One region of the Paenibacillus sp. FW101-FHT12H11 genome, then DNA from elsewhere that is predicted to be linked to it. Evidence: riboswitches for the same ligand, from Rfam matches in the RefSeq annotation. Region 1 holds a riboswitch; each other region holds the start of a gene.
The links. Region 1 has a riboswitch for cyclic di-AMP ahead of AC3WTJ_RS33055 (C40 family peptidase). Riboswitches for the same ligand answer to the same signal wherever they lie in the genome.
Positions count from the first base shown of each region.

Region 2: another riboswitch for cyclic di-AMP. It lies ahead of AC3WTJ_RS18550 (hypothetical protein); the one in region 1 lies ahead of AC3WTJ_RS33055 (C40 family peptidase).
Region 3: another riboswitch for cyclic di-AMP. It lies ahead of AC3WTJ_RS27935 (stalk domain-containing protein); the one in region 1 lies ahead of AC3WTJ_RS33055 (C40 family peptidase).
Region 4: another riboswitch for cyclic di-AMP. It lies ahead of AC3WTJ_RS14040 (APC family permease); the one in region 1 lies ahead of AC3WTJ_RS33055 (C40 family peptidase).

Region 1 covers NZ_JBYTCO010000013.1:575-4,308, forward strand. The annotation lists gene AC3WTJ_RS33050 (aldo/keto reductase) at 104-1,036, shown strand; cyclic di-AMP (ydaO/yuaA leader) riboswitch at 1,180-1,329, shown strand; gene AC3WTJ_RS33055 (C40 family peptidase) at 1,331-2,239, shown strand; gene AC3WTJ_RS33060 (hypothetical protein) at 2,408-3,067, shown strand; gene AC3WTJ_RS33065 (glycosyltransferase family 2 protein) at 3,152-3,734, opposite strand, start outside.
Region 2 covers NZ_JBYTCO010000005.1:388,580-392,313, reverse strand. The annotation lists gene AC3WTJ_RS18560 (hypothetical protein) at 1-768, shown strand, start outside; gene AC3WTJ_RS18555 (Ger(x)C family spore germination protein) at 765-1,853, shown strand; gene AC3WTJ_RS18550 (hypothetical protein) at 1,881-2,291, opposite strand; cyclic di-AMP (ydaO/yuaA leader) riboswitch at 2,355-2,517, opposite strand; gene AC3WTJ_RS18545 (DUF2179 domain-containing protein) at 2,523-3,038, opposite strand; gene thpD (ectoine hydroxylase) at 3,093-3,734, opposite strand, start outside.
Region 3 covers NZ_JBYTCO010000009.1:387,679-391,412, forward strand. The annotation lists gene liaF (cell wall-active antibiotics response protein LiaF) at 1-172, opposite strand, end outside; gene AC3WTJ_RS27925 (PspA/IM30 family protein) at 348-974, opposite strand; gene AC3WTJ_RS27930 (LiaF transmembrane domain-containing protein) at 999-1,298, opposite strand; cyclic di-AMP (ydaO/yuaA leader) riboswitch at 1,467-1,619, shown strand; gene AC3WTJ_RS27935 (stalk domain-containing protein) at 1,633-2,430, shown strand; gene AC3WTJ_RS27940 (GNAT family N-acetyltransferase) at 2,901-3,734, opposite strand, start outside.
Region 4 covers NZ_JBYTCO010000004.1:89,387-93,120, reverse strand. The annotation lists gene AC3WTJ_RS14040 (APC family permease) at 1-1,679, opposite strand, end outside; cyclic di-AMP (ydaO/yuaA leader) riboswitch at 1,777-1,937, opposite strand; gene AC3WTJ_RS14035 (NAD(P)/FAD-dependent oxidoreductase) at 2,123-3,352, opposite strand; gene AC3WTJ_RS14030 (hypothetical protein) at 3,473-3,734, shown strand, end outside.

The sequences.
Region 1 (3,734 bases):
CGAACTCGCTCATTCCTTGGCAAAAGTAAATGAAAGCGGTATACTTGTTTTGTTAACGTGTGCATTATCGTGAGACGAGATCAATGAAATGAGGTCGGCGACTATGAAAGTGAAAAAGTTAGGACATGCAGGTTTTGACATCTCAAACATAACATTTGGCTGTTGGGAGCTCGGAGGAGGTCCTTGGGAGTTCACGAACGACCAAAATAATATCGAGCTCATCCGTAAAGCGTTCGAGCTGGGCATCACAACGTTTGATACAGCTGAAGGCTACGGCAATGGACACTCGGAAGAGATCGTCGGAGCTGCTCTGTCGGATATACGTAAGCAATGCATTATTACGACGAAGGTGAGCCGAAGCAATCTAGCTCCTCAAGATGTAAGAAGATCGGCAGAAAACAGTTTGAAGCGTTTGAAGACTGACTACATAGATGTTTATTACATTCACTGGCCAAGTTTTGAGATCCCTGTGCAGGATACACTTGGTGAATTTGTGAAGCTGAAAGAAGAAGGCTTGATCCGGGCTATCGGCGTTTCGAATTTTTCTTTGGAGCAGCTGAAAGAAGCCGTAAATTACGCGCAAATCGATGTGATTCAGCCGGAATACAGTTTGCTGCACAGAGCTATCGAGCCAGAGATTTTGCCATTCTGTCAGGAGCATAACGTTGGCGTGATGAGCTACAGCTCGATCGCCAAGGGGATTCTGACAGGTGCTTTCCACCTTCATGGAAAGGCATTGAAAGAGGGAGACTTCCGCAAGGAGAGAAGGCTGTTCCTGCCGGAGCATTTGGAGGCGGAGAAAGAGCTTTTAGCTGTCATGAAAGAAATGGCGGATGCCAAGGACGCTAACGTGACACAGATCGCAATTGCTTGGCTGCTGCACCAGGAAGCACTTACTTCAGCTATTATAGGGACACAGGATGAGCATCATCTTGAAAATAATATCAAAGCGGCCTCATTAGCATTAACCGCCTCAGAGTTAGCAACTTTGAACACAGTCAGCGATCGTGCGCTATCCGTAATCGGCTACACCTAATCGCAGGCAAAACCACCCACTAGGGTGGTTTTTTTTGCCCATTATCCCTAGTATTCCGTACGCAATATGCGACAAAATTCATTGGTAAAACTTACCGTTTTGCAAAGGTTGTACCTACCATTTAAACTATGCTAGTCTAACATAGACAAAAAATGCCGAATCTTGGAGCATCGCAAGCTCTGGTACGGGGGACTTCTTTATTTGGGGTGAATGAGCGCTGCTAGCTGAGCGTACTAGGGAAAACCTCTTCCCGAACCCGTCAACTAACCTCGGAGGCGTCAAGGAGGCAAGGTTTTGAAATCTTTTTCTTCACGTCTTATTTGTTCATGCGCACTATTATGCGCCGCAGTACCGATGTTTACAGCACATTCCGCTCAGGCTGCATCCGCGCCTACGGACCGCCCTGTTAAGGTGCAAGTCAATGATGAGCTTCTGAAGTTTCCGGAAGTTCAGCCTTACATTGATGAGAAGGGCATCATGCAAGTTCCACTCCGAGTATTATCTGAGAAGCTGGGCTATCAGGTGAGCTGGGAGAAGCAAGAGGATCAAATCGAGGTCACACTGGTTAACAAGCAGCAATCCATCTTACTCATTACAGAGCAGCAACAAGCGCTTGTGAACAGTAAGAAGATCAGTTTGGAAAGCAGTCCAACCGTGTACCAAGGGAATACATATGTCCCACTGCGTTTCATCACGGAAACCTTCGGTTCGCCAATTGAATGGAATGAAGCCAATCAGATCGCGATTGTGGATGTGGATGGAAAATCGCACAAGCCAGCCTGGATCGCGCCGCCACCACCAGCTCCAGCACCGGCACCTAAGGTGGCAGCCGCCCCCGTTGTTCCGTCAGTGAGTGAGCAAATTATTCAGACGGCTAACTCCTATATGGGCGTGCGTTATGTATGGGGTGGAACGACGCCGAGTGGTTTTGATTGCTCCGGTTTTGTGCGGTTCCTCTATCAAGCGAAGGGGATCGATTTGCCCCGTACGTCAGCGGAGATGCACAGTGAAGCAGGTACGAAAGTGACGGATTTGAAAGCCGGAGACTTGGTATTTTTTGCTTCGAAAACAGTGAATCACGTAGGCATTTATCTCGGCAACGATCAATTCATTTCAGCGACAACATCCAGAGGCGTGGCTGTGGATAGCCTTTCAAGCGCTTATTGGAGCGCAAGGTATGTCGGAGCGAGAAGAGTTCTGTAAAGATAGGACTATCGAACACTTGTTTCTATGATCTTTCGAATGAAAGGCGTAGAAGGCAGGTGTTTTTTTTCGTTCGCAGAATCATGCGATTTTTATCGAAATTTTATGGTTTTTAGCCTATAATGAAGAAATGTTTGGAAGAAAGAAAGAGCAGGTGAACACGAGCGCATGCAATTAAGTGTCTGGAAGAGTTGGTTTCATAAAAAGAGACATTCGAGTGTAGCAGATAGCATGTATACCGTGGATAAGGGACCTGCAATGCCAGATGAGATCAGGGAAGTTATTCAGCAGTTTTTCCGTACATACAATCATTTCAAAGGGGCTAGAAGCCTGCAAACGGATACGTTTATCAAAGAAGTATTTTACGCAACGAAGCAGGATCCGAAAGATCAGCGAACAGTTGAAGAAATGGAAGCCTATATTCAACATAAGAATGTGCTGAGATTGCGCTTGAAATCTTATGTAATCGACGAGTATCTGAGTCTTGGTGAAAAAATCTGTATGATTGGTGTTACGAGGGAGTTTAGCAACAATCACAAGAATCGCGTCTTGTATTTTCTGATTAAGGAAAATGATTCCTGGAAGTTCCACCATATTGCAAGGTCGCATCATGGCACCATTTTAGATAAATTTCAAGTTAAAGAACAAACGGGTTTCGTCGTAGGAAACGATAAAGCCGCGCTCCTGTTCCTTACACACTCCAGTTCGTTAGATGCTTCCACGTTCATTACGGGAGATTATGTGCATGCGGAGGGGTATTTGGAAGTGGAACAAGAGCCGAGCAGCCATTTGTATTATAGGGTTGTACGGATGAATCGTGTTCACTAGAACGATAAACGATAAAATGATGCCACATACCGTGAGGGTAAGCTTTGCTCTGTCGAGTAACGCTTATTTGGCGTTTGTCCAAGGTTACCTCTTACTTCTTTTAAGTTCACGAAGCGAATAAAAAGTGCCTCTCCAGTAAATGCCGCCTTGTTTCCAAGTAAGCCAAACGGAGCGAATCATAGTATAGACAAGCAGTGAAGCGCTGACGGGAAGCAGATAGGCGGAATCACCTCTGAGGCTCATTAATCGGGACACTAGCTTGCGATAGAGCCAGATTTGCAGGATAACAGCAACCGCATAGACGGCTCCGCGCCAATCCCAGAGGAGGAGGAGTCCAAGCCATGGGCATATAAAAAAGCCGATCTGTCCCAAACAAGCGAGCAATGCGACTAGGTAGCTGTAACGAAAGCCGGAAAAAAGGTTTTTTTCCAGACCGATTACCGCATCTTTGAGCGAACGGTACCATTCCACTTGAAGCAGGTGTTTGGCAGACAGCACTCTTTGGCGGTAACCTGCTCTTTTGAGGAAAATGCCTAACTGTAGATCATCGTCAGGTCGTAATGCGATCGCTTTATGCATGCCAATTGCTTCATAAGCGCTCCGGCTTACCATATTGAAGGCTCCGATCCCGATGCCTGTTCCTTTCGCGTTGTCGATATTTGCGCGC
Region 2 (3,734 bases), on a different contig from region 1:
ATAAATCTGTTTTTAATGGTTAGCGCGGCCCTATGGGCGAGTACTCGATCAACCCGATCCGTCCAGTTTATTCATGAAATCATGATGCTTATTATCGCTCCTTTAATTTTTTTGTTTCTAGTTAAAGCTATGGTTAATGAAAACTTTAGCTGGGACGCAATCCGTTACGTTGCCGGATACGTGAACAAACCGCCATCCTTCATGACAATTGTTTCAGCCACCTTTTTGTTTTCCGGTCATTTCAGCCTTGTTCTTTTTAATCGCTTGCATGTTGAGGGATTTCGTTTTCGAAATCGATGGGTCGTACCCTTATTCGGGTGTTTCTTCTTACTGGTTACTTTTTTTGTGCCAATCGGATTCCACGGCACAGTTGGTGTAGGCGATTACGTTTACATTTGGAGTATGACGGCAGATTCCATGATCATGGAGTATGGTTTCATTAATCGGGTTTTGTTTGTCTTTCTACTGCTCTTCACTGGATTATCGCTGCTCTTTGTCATGAACACATGGCATACAACCATCATGTTAATTAGATATGCAATTAACCGATCAGTAGCTGTAGAAGAAGAACCGGTACCGAAGATGAATATCTGGTTAGCTTTAGGTGCAGGGATCTTGTCTTTCATTTTTATGCGCTTTGTAAACGTAGAAAAAAACCAGGTTATCTCTGAGATATGGCTCATTACTCGATTTTTCACCGAAATCATATTCATTTTTATGATGCTCTATTTTGTATGGAGAAAAAAGAGGGAGAACGTTTTTACATGAGGATTCTACTATTCATCGTCTTTTTACTCTACCTTTGTTTGTCTCTTGGAGGGTGTAGCTTTAAGGACATTGATAAAAGGTTCTTCGTCGTAGCCATGGGGGTGGATTGGACTGGAAAAAAGGAAAATCCTTATTTGGTAACACTTCGTCTCGCGATACCAGCATCCAAGATTGGCGAAGGGCTAGCGGAGAGTCAGATCGAGCATTTAGAAGCCCCGAGCATAGCGGAAGCAGTTAGAAACATTAAAGCTCATGTCGATAAAGAGCTCGATTTCGGACATTGCCGGATGTTTTTATTCGGTAAGAGCTTAGTAAAAGAGTCGATGGAGGAACCGCTAAGTTGGCTAGCCAGAAGAAGAGACATTCAACTGATTTCCTATATGGCATTAGCTGAACCAAGTGCAAACAAGCTACTGAAAGCAAGTCCATCAACAGAAAGATTGGCGGGTAACTCCTTTTTCTTAACTTTTGGAAAAGAAGGGACAGTTTCGCCTTACACTGTGACCGCGTTTCTATTCGATAACTTCCGTCGATTTAAAGAAAAGGGACTCGATCCCTACCTGCCCATCGTTAGATTTGATGGGGATTCATATGTTGTCGAGAAGCTTGCATTACTTAATAAAATGAAAGAAAAACTTGTCTTAGACCCGAAAGAAACAAAACTGTATAACATGACTGCGAATGAGTTTAGCCGATCAGGTATCCCTATTGATTATGAAGGAAAACGCTTGGCCTTTTACGTTTCGCGGGTGTCGAGTCATGTTTCAATATCAAAAGATGAAATTCCAATCGTCAGTCTTAATCTCAAAATAAACGGAATGATTGAAGAAAGTCCAATTAAGGTCAAGGACGCCAATTCCCTCCAGATCCAAAAAATGTTAGAAAAAAATGTTAACAAAACTACAGAAGATTTGTTATATAAAATACGTGATGCCAATGTTGACCCCTATGGGTTCGGTCTTCATTATCTGAGCCAATATTTCGGTAAAGAGATAGACTGGGAACATTGGCAAAACGTCTACTCTCAAATCAAATTTGACGTTAAAACTCAAATTATAATTGAAAGTACCGGACTTGTCCGTTGATGAAGAGACAAAGTCCGGTGATAACCTTTATGGAAGCAGCAGGAGCGAAGCTTCTTGATTATTATTGATGTATGTAAAATGGTCAGCTCCTAGAGCTCTGTATGTAACCCTTGCATTCCCACGTTTTGTTATCACATGTATAGACTTTGGATTCCAATCTTTACAAATTTGAATATATCGACAGCATAGATTAAAACTCACTTCAAACAAATATACTTTGCTAATTCGTATCTCAGGCGGAGTCCAACTTGTTGCATCCTCGGTATTCACCATAATAATACGATCAACACCCATCGCTTCCAAGCGTTTTTTTCCGTAGTTGTTATTCGTAATCGCGTAATATTGAATTCCCTTCGTTCTTAATAAGTTAATAAATTCCTTTCCCGCTCGGTTCGGTGCGGAAACCAAAACATATTCAGTGCAGGTTTCTTCAGACATATTCAATTTTTCTCCTCCTTATGGAAGGCAACGAAAGCAACTGCCTTAGGCCGTTATTTTCGTAACCACACCAATAATACGCTTACGAAGTTAGCTGTCGGATTTGGACGTGAGAATCGCCCTACACGGTAGATTCCGTGATTCACCCCTCTGTGCATGAAATAACATGCAGCAGTTTACTATGGTTCCCCCGCTCCTGAATGTCAGGATTCAGCGTTATCAAGATGACGTTTATTTACGTGTAGCATTTAACCAGAAACCGCCATGCAGTTTTCTGGGCTCCACAGTGACAATGAATGCTTTATGATCAATAGCCAGGATGCAGTCATACAAAAACTTCTCATTTTTGCGCCGTGCGAGAACTTCCAAAACCATTCTCTCACCATCTCTTCCCCAACCAACCCAAGAGGTAACACCAAATCCTTCTTTGCGAAGATAAGCCGCCATATAACGATGCAGCTCATCTGTAATAACTTTAACCGTAACGTATCCTAGAGCCAGTTTTTCTTCGATCCATGATCCAGCAAGCACACCTAATCCATATCCGATTGCATAAACGATTAAACATGCAGGTTGGTTTACATATTTCAGAACGATGTTAAGACCTATCACATAGATAAGAATTTCTAGCATACTGATTGCAGCAGCCGTGTATTTTTCACCTTTGAGGGTCAAGATCATGCGAAGTGTAAAACAAGACACATAGACGATCTGAATCACAAGAATGCTGCATATGATCGTGAACACAACATCATCCTTTCGATAATAGGACCCGCCGAAAGGCGGGCCCCAACCTGATAATTACCGACTAGCGATGAAGTTTGGTCTAGGTTGTTTGCCGGAATAAGGCGCATTCAGCTTATTTAGTACACTATTGTAAACAATAAAAACATTGCTTCGCGGATCTGGGGTAATGTTGCTATTGGAGCCATGCATCAAATTACAATCGAACAATAGGATGGATCCAGCTTTTCCAGTTGGAGCAATGATCCCCCCTTGCCCCGCCAGGTATCTCAAACTATTCTCGTCAGGTACACCATATTCCTGACGGCGAAGCGATGTCTTGTAATTGTCATTAGGCGTTTCTCCTACACAGGAAACAAATGTACGATGCGAACCTGGTATTACCATAAGAGGACCATTATTTGGTGTGTTATCTTCTAGAGCAATAGAACAACTGAGCGCTCTCATCCGCGGCATCCCATCTTCCACATGCCAGGTTTCAAAATCCGAGTGCCAATAAAATTCTTTACCTGTAAAGCCTTGTTTGAAATTTATTCTAGATTGATGCACATAAGTATTACTACCCAAAATTTGCTGAACTATGGCTTCGATCTGCTTATTCTCAGCGATTTGTTTGAATGCTTCATCATCTCGGTGTACAGCAAAGATGGATCGAATTTCATCACTTCCAGGCTCTTTAATTACTTCTGGTTTTTCAAG
Region 3 (3,734 bases), on a different contig from region 1:
CAAACCCTTTGCGCTCTTTGCGGGAACGGACCCGATGAATGCCCAGCAAGACGAGGATAATCGCAAGAATGGGGAAAAAGCCTATCGTATGATCCAGAAGCAAAAAAAGACCGGCGCCAATCAGCACAAGAGCTGTATTCCGGTTGCGGTTGTTTTTGGTTTCTTCGCCCATCGCTGCACCTCCTCTGGCTGCCGATTAATTCGTTCATATAGATTCCTAGCATACCATAAGAATGGACAGCCTCCAAGATGCAAATCCTTGCCCAGCAAGGCTCTAGCATGAGGAATGGAGGCCGGAATCCGGCTGCGCCGCATACTGTGCGCGGCGCAGTACAATCACGCGAGGCTTATTTCTTGTCGCGCCAATCCTGCTGAAGCTTGCGCAGCTCCTGCTGGAGGTTGCTGCCAGCCTCCTTCAGCGTCTCTTTCGACACGCGCCCCGCCACGCGCAAGCCCTGCAGCGCTTCCCGGCCGAGCTCGCGGCCGGTCGCTTCCAGCTCGCGCAATGCTTCGCGAGCTTCTTCCTTGGACAGCCCGCTTCGCGGCTGTCCCGTTCCTGCTGCGCGGCCGGCACGCAGCCCCGCCAGCTCGTCTGCGAGCGCCAGGCAGACGTCCTGGCTGCTCGCGTACTGCGCGCGGTACTGCGCGCAGGCTGCTTCCAAGCGCAGCTTCTCTTGCAGCGCCATACGCGCCAGCTCTTCGTCGCCTGCGCGCATGGCCAGTTCAGCCTGCTCGGCGCGCAGCTGCGCCATCTCCTGCGCGTCGACGCTTTGCTTGCGCAGCTCAATCGTACGCTGCAGCGCCTCCTCGTAGCGCTCCTCCAGCTCGGCGATGCCGCGCGATGCTCCAGCGTGTCCAGCGTGGCTGGAATGGCTGGAATGGCCGCCTCCCCGTTCATGCAGGTCCAGCTTGCTTGCTGCCTCCTGCCAAGCCATATCGGCCATTTTACCAATTCGATCAAATACGCTCATCATCCACACCCCCTATGTTCTTGTTGATTACAGTCTGAACTCCGCCGAATCGTTTTGTTTTTTTAGCATGCGATAGCCGTAATACATTAACCACACTGCAAACACAATCGCTAGGAAACCAGATAATTTTGTAATTAATATCAAAGCGCCAATGCCAAAAATCAGCCATCCCATCTTCTTGCCATGAGTTATCCCCACATAACCTAGCCCCACCATCGCCACAGGAACCAGCAGTCCCATGACATGAAAATGCATGCCCACTTGATGCATACAAATGAGAAAGCCTACTGCTATCAGAATCAGCGCCCAACTTTTTGATCGATTCATGCTCACTATTGCACCGCCCTTCGCGTAATCTTCATGCTACTATCGTAGCCGAAATGGATTCACGTCAAAACGGACTCCCGACTGTTTTTGTACCTAGACCTAAGTCCAGTATGGTCTAAGACCTTTAACCATATTTTGGGCGTTGTTTCCATTATTCTATCAATGATAGAATATTTGAAGCCGAGTCCGGTGCACAGACAAAGTGCCGGTACGGGGGACGATTTACATGGGGTGAATATTTGCTCTGTAAGCAGAGCAGACTAGGGAGAACCTTCTTCCCGAACCCGTCAACTAACCTCGGAGGCTCATTTTGAAGGAGGATTACCAATTGAATATGCTTACAAAAGGGTTAGCATGCCTTGCTGTGTCCTTCACAGTTTTGGCAGGAGGCTTTCTTTCCCCATTTTCGGGACATGCTTATGCAGCAGCCGCGAGTATGGACGTGAAAGTGCAAGTCAACGATGACCTGGTTCAATTTCCGGATGCCCAGCCTTATTTGGATGACAACCACGCTACACAAGTACCGATCCGTTTCGTAACTGAGAAACTGGGTTATGATGTACAATGGCAAAAGGAAGGCGACGCAATTAAAGTCACACTGAACAATGACAAGCATTCTATTTCCTTGGTGTCAGGTCAAAAAGAGGCCGAAATCGATAGCACTCCTGTCGAGATGGACACACACGCTGAGTTCCAAAACGGACGTGTCTACGTGCCGCTTCGGTTCTTAAGCAATGCTTCCGACATTCCCGTTCAGTGGGATGCAAGCAGCAACTTAGCGATTTTAAGTAAAGACGGCAATCATCACGCACCTGATTATGAGCTATTTGAGTCAACAGCCTACTCCGCTGATCCTTCTGAAAATGGAGGCTTTGGAGCATTGGACTATATGGGGAATCCATTAGGAATCGGAACCGTCGCTGTAGATCCATCGGTTATTCCACTTGGATCTAAGCTCTATATAGAAGGTTATGATTTCAACGGCCTGCCAAAAGGCGGCATGTATGCTTATGCAACGGATACCGGTGGTTCCATCAAAGGCAAACGCGTTGATATTTACATTCCAGGCTCCCAGCAATCCTTACGCAAATTCGGCTTCCAAACTGTAAAAGTGTACAAACTAAACCCGTGATGATCACGGGTTTTTTAATTTTGACGAACGTACTGAAAGCCCCGCATGAACTGTGATGAAACTCCGGGCACCTTAGGAATCTATGGATCTATTCGGTGGAATCACCTCAAAGGAACTGGCGTCCGCTATTCGCGGAAAAACGAGCATTTCTCTTTCGGAACGGAACTACAGGCTCTTATTTGTACTCAAACCTGTACTTTTTATAGAAGCCGGCAAAATAGAGTCTTGTAGATCCCCTAAACCAGCCGAAAAGGTGGTTTTCCTTGGAATAAGGTCCCACAGTTCCTTTTCAGCTCGTCGGAGCGTGCAAGTGCAGTGCGAGAGCGTTGGGTAGCCTGGAGACTCCCAACGGAAAACTAGCTTTTGATCCATTGAAGGGAACTGGAGTCCTCTATTTCCTCGTTCTCGGCTGAAATTTCCGAGAGATAGCGCACTAACAAAAAACGGCCCCGGAACACCGGGACCGAATCCTAAAAGAAATCCGCCAAATACGTCGTGCGCTGCGGAATTGCCGCTTCCAACCGAGTAACCAGCTCCTGCGAGCCTTGAAGCCGCTCAATTTTAGCCATAAAGCCCGCCTTTTGATAACTCATAAATAAGGCAGCCAACGTTTGAATACTACAACTCAGTATACGCTCATCTGCCGGTTGCTCGCCCTCAGCTAACTTGGTGACCTCCGCTTTCTCCCCGCTGCCTGTGAATTGCAATTGGAAAACGCCATCGTTCCAGTCCGCATGCGGATCAAAAATCCGCAAATAGATCGGCTCAACCTCTTGGCGCGGTTCAAACCGATACTGCTTCAGGAAAGCTTCCACATCGATAATACGCGCCGAAAAATATGTTATTTTCTCCTGCTTGAACTTAGGATCATGCACCAAGAAAGGAAGCTGATCATCCGCTGGCGCTTTAACCTCCACCTTCGAGATCATGGAATCATGATCGGCTATGAACTTCCATAACCCGCGTCTCGTTTCTTCATCCAAAAACACCATCTCATGAATGGTTGCTGTATACTCTTTTACTTGATAAAAGACGTACCCCGTCCGTTCACCCTTGGCATTAACATAGAGGGCTACCGTACCTTTTTTGTTTTTAAAATATCGATTATTCCACCAATTTGCGTCCCGCTCCATCATTCCATTAAATTGCAGGGCATACTGCTCATAAATAGGATTCAAAAGCTCCCATTCCCTCGTCACACGAACGATTGAACTGCCTTCCGGAGCATGGAATTTTGGAAGTTTATCCGCAGGAATTTCATATTTCAGGTAGTCAATATACGTCTCCCAGCCATACTTCCGATA
Region 4 (3,734 bases), on a different contig from region 1:
GAAACATGGGTATCGACCCTTTCAATAAACTCAGCCAACGGCTTCAGAATGGTCCGGTAACGGGATTTGAACACGACAAGCCGAACACCCGGATCCCACTTATCCCATTTCTCCTGCATCGCTTCTTCATCCTCATCCGAAAACGAGACGTAGAAGGCAATGACATTGGGAGATAAAGATTTGGCATAGTTCAAAGACTGCGCCACTACGCGGTGAATACCCGCAACAGGAACAATGATCACAGGTTCTTTAATGCATACGCGTTCTTGCGTGATATCAATGCGCAGTTGTTTGGCTACATCATCATAGTGATTGCTGATTTTGGTTATTCCCCAAAGCAATAGCGGCGTCACAATAATAACAATCCAAGCGCCTTCACTAAATTTGGTGATACAGAAAATAATAAGAACGGCAAGGGAAACGATTCCCCCTAACCCATTAATAACGAACTTGCCGATCCAGCCGGCCGGTCGTTCTCTGAACCATTTGCGGACCAAACCGCTTTGGGCCAGGGTAAAAGATAAAAAGACGCCAATCGCATAAAGTGGAATAAGTGCATCGGTTTTCCCTTTGAAAATGACGAGCAAGATACTTGCCAAAACACCTAACGTTATGATCCCGTAGTGAAACGACAACCGATCTCCCCGGTACGAGAACATGCGCGGAAAGTTTTTATCCTGAGCCATGATGGATGCCAAGATCGGAAATCCGTTGAAGCTCGTATTCGCAGCCAATACCAGAATCAGCATGGTGCCAATCTGTGTGGCATAATACATGGCGCCACGGCCAAACGCCTGCTCCGTAACCATCGACAAGACCGAAGTATGCCCGTGCGGATCAGGTGCAATGCCATAACCCAAGCTCAGCAAGGTGACGCCCCCGAAGACAATCGCCAGCAGCGTACCGAGCGAAGCCAAGGTTTTCTTGGCATTCTTGACAGATGGCGTACGGAAATGCGGCACCGCATCGGAAATCGCCTCGATCCCTGTCACGGCCGAGCATCCTGATGAAAAAGCTTTTAGAATTACAAACAATGTCAATGAGCTCGTCATCGAGCTGGGAACAACTTGGAATTCATGCATATTCATGGATCCTGTCAGCATATCGAAGATCCCTTTGCCGATCAGCAGTAAGATACACAGGATAAAAAAGTACGTTGGAATCGCGAACACCGTTCCGGATTCAGAAGTCCCCCGCAAATTCAGCCACACCATCAACCAGACAAGCACTAGGGCTATGGGGACAATATAAGGCACTGTAACCGGGAAGGCCGACGTTATCGCCTGCACGCCTGCTGAAATCGAAACCGCAACGGTTAACGTGTAATCAATCAGCAGTGAAACTCCGGTGAGCCTTCCCGACATCATGCCCAAATTTTCCTTGGCCACCATGTAAGCTCCGCCGCCCATTGGATAGGCCTCAATCACTTGGCGATAACTTAATACAAGAAGCATGATTAAAGCAATAATCGAGATTGCAATCGGCAATGAGAAAGCAAAAGCAGCAACCCCTACAGTTGCAAGCTCTAGCAAAATTTGCTCCGTGCCATAGGCTACCGAAGACAAGGCATCTGATGACAGGATAGGCAGAGCCTTCCATACCTGCATTTTCTCAGATTCCAGCTCCGCTGATTTCAGCGGTTTGCCGAATACAATCTTTTTCAATGAGTCACTTGTCATGCTGTGAAATTCCTCCAAATAACCTAGTTTTCAGCTTGATTTCCCTTTTTTGGGCGCAAAAAAACACAAGGATAGACCTTGTGCTTAGCCACATGTTCTCCTTTCTCACGACCGCTTACGAGGTTAGCTGACGGGTTCGGGCTGCGAGAAATCTGCCCTAAAGGTAACTGCCGCATGCGACAAAACACACCTTACTCACCCCGTTGAAACCTATGGTTCCCCCGCTTTTCTGATAAGAAAATTAAGCGAAATATTCAACTGTTAACGTACGAGTTGATACTACTCTCTTATTGGCTCATAGTAAAGGAGAGAATAATCTTAAAAAAGATTATTCCCTCCCCACATTCATTTGATAATCCGCTTACAATGGTATAATCCTTTCAGTATCTCTGTTTTACTAGCTTATTGTCTGATTCATTGGATTTTAGGGTGTTTTAGCAAAATTAATTTCTCACATGACGCTTTCTAGTGGCTTGTTTTTGCTTGAAAATCATCTTTTTGAAGATGAGTGGGATACCGCCAATGAGAAATAAATAGCGGGCATCGATTATTTTTTTGAGGATTGCGGCCAGCCTGCCTTTCACTTTTTTGACCTTGAGGATGCCAATCGCTTCTCCGCGACCAAGCGAGGCGACCGTGCCTTTGTAATCGTAGGCAAAAGGTCTTAATGGCTTTCCACGCAGTGAATAAAATAAATTTTTGGCTGTGTTACATCCCTGTTGGACGGCGATTTGGGCATTGGCGGGGTATGGCGTGCCTTCCGGGCTCATGACAATCGAGCAATCTCCCGTAATAAAAACATCAGGAAACTGCAAGGAACGCAAGTAGTCATCCACCTTGACCCTGCCGCGTTGGACGTGGAAGCCCGCATCTTGCAGCAAGGAATTCCCGCGGACACCTCCCGACCAAATGACCGTGCCGGCAGGAATGAATTGGCCGTCTCCCAGCAGCACACCGCCGGGTTCGCATGCCTTGATGGCGGTAGATAGTTTATATTGAACCCCTTTGCGGCGCATCACGTCCATGCCGTATTCCACGAGATCATTCGGCAGTCCGGGCGGCAAAGCAGTAGGCGATGCTTCGATATTGATGATCTGAACCAGGGAAGGATCGACGTCAAACATTTGGCAAAGATCAGGAATCCGGTCGGCCAACTCTCCAACAAACTCCGTGCCTGTGAAACCTGCGCCACCAACAACGATCGTCAAATATTCCTTATGCTTGGAATCCAATTTATATTTTGCGAACATATACTGCGTATGCTGACGAATGAAGCGAACACTATTAATGCTGTTGATTGTCATCGCATACTCGCGCAATCCCGGAATTCCAAAGGTTTCCGTCTCACTCCCAAGCCCCACGACCAAATAGTCGTAGGTGAGGACTTCGTCCGCCAGAACCACCTTTTTTTCCTCAGGTACAATCTGCTGAACCGTCGCTTTGATGAAATGAATTTTCCGCTCATCGATCAGATCCTTAATGTCTACACGGGCATTCTCATGATGATCCGTGCCAGCTGCCGGCATGTGCAGATGTGTCGTCATGTAGTGATAGTCGTGTTTGTTCACCAGCGTGACCGCCACTTCATCTGCTTTGATCAGCTTCTGCAGCCTTATTGCCGTTACAAGCCCGCCGTACCCCGCTCCCAGAATAACCACCTTCGGTTTACTCATTCGAATCCTCTCCTCCGATTACATCAGCTTTTTTCTCTACCATCGTTGGTGAAAAAGATCAACCAAACCATTCATAGGTTGTCATGTGAAAAAAATCACATAGTTATTCAGGGCGTACACATGGTTTGGCTCATCATTAGTATATGTGCCTCTTTCTTAAAAATCACTGGAACATTGCCCAGCTTGGTCAAAAAGGGCTGCGTGACGCGGGGTGGCGGGCGTTGGCGGCATAAGTGCGCGGGGGGCGTTGGCGTTGCGGGGCTGATTGGCGCGAGCGAGATGCGGGTCGTAAGGCAGGGGATAGCTGGCGGCGGACGCGATGCGGGACGTCGGGCACCGGATGCTGGCGGCATACGCGATGCGGGACGTCGGGCACCGGATC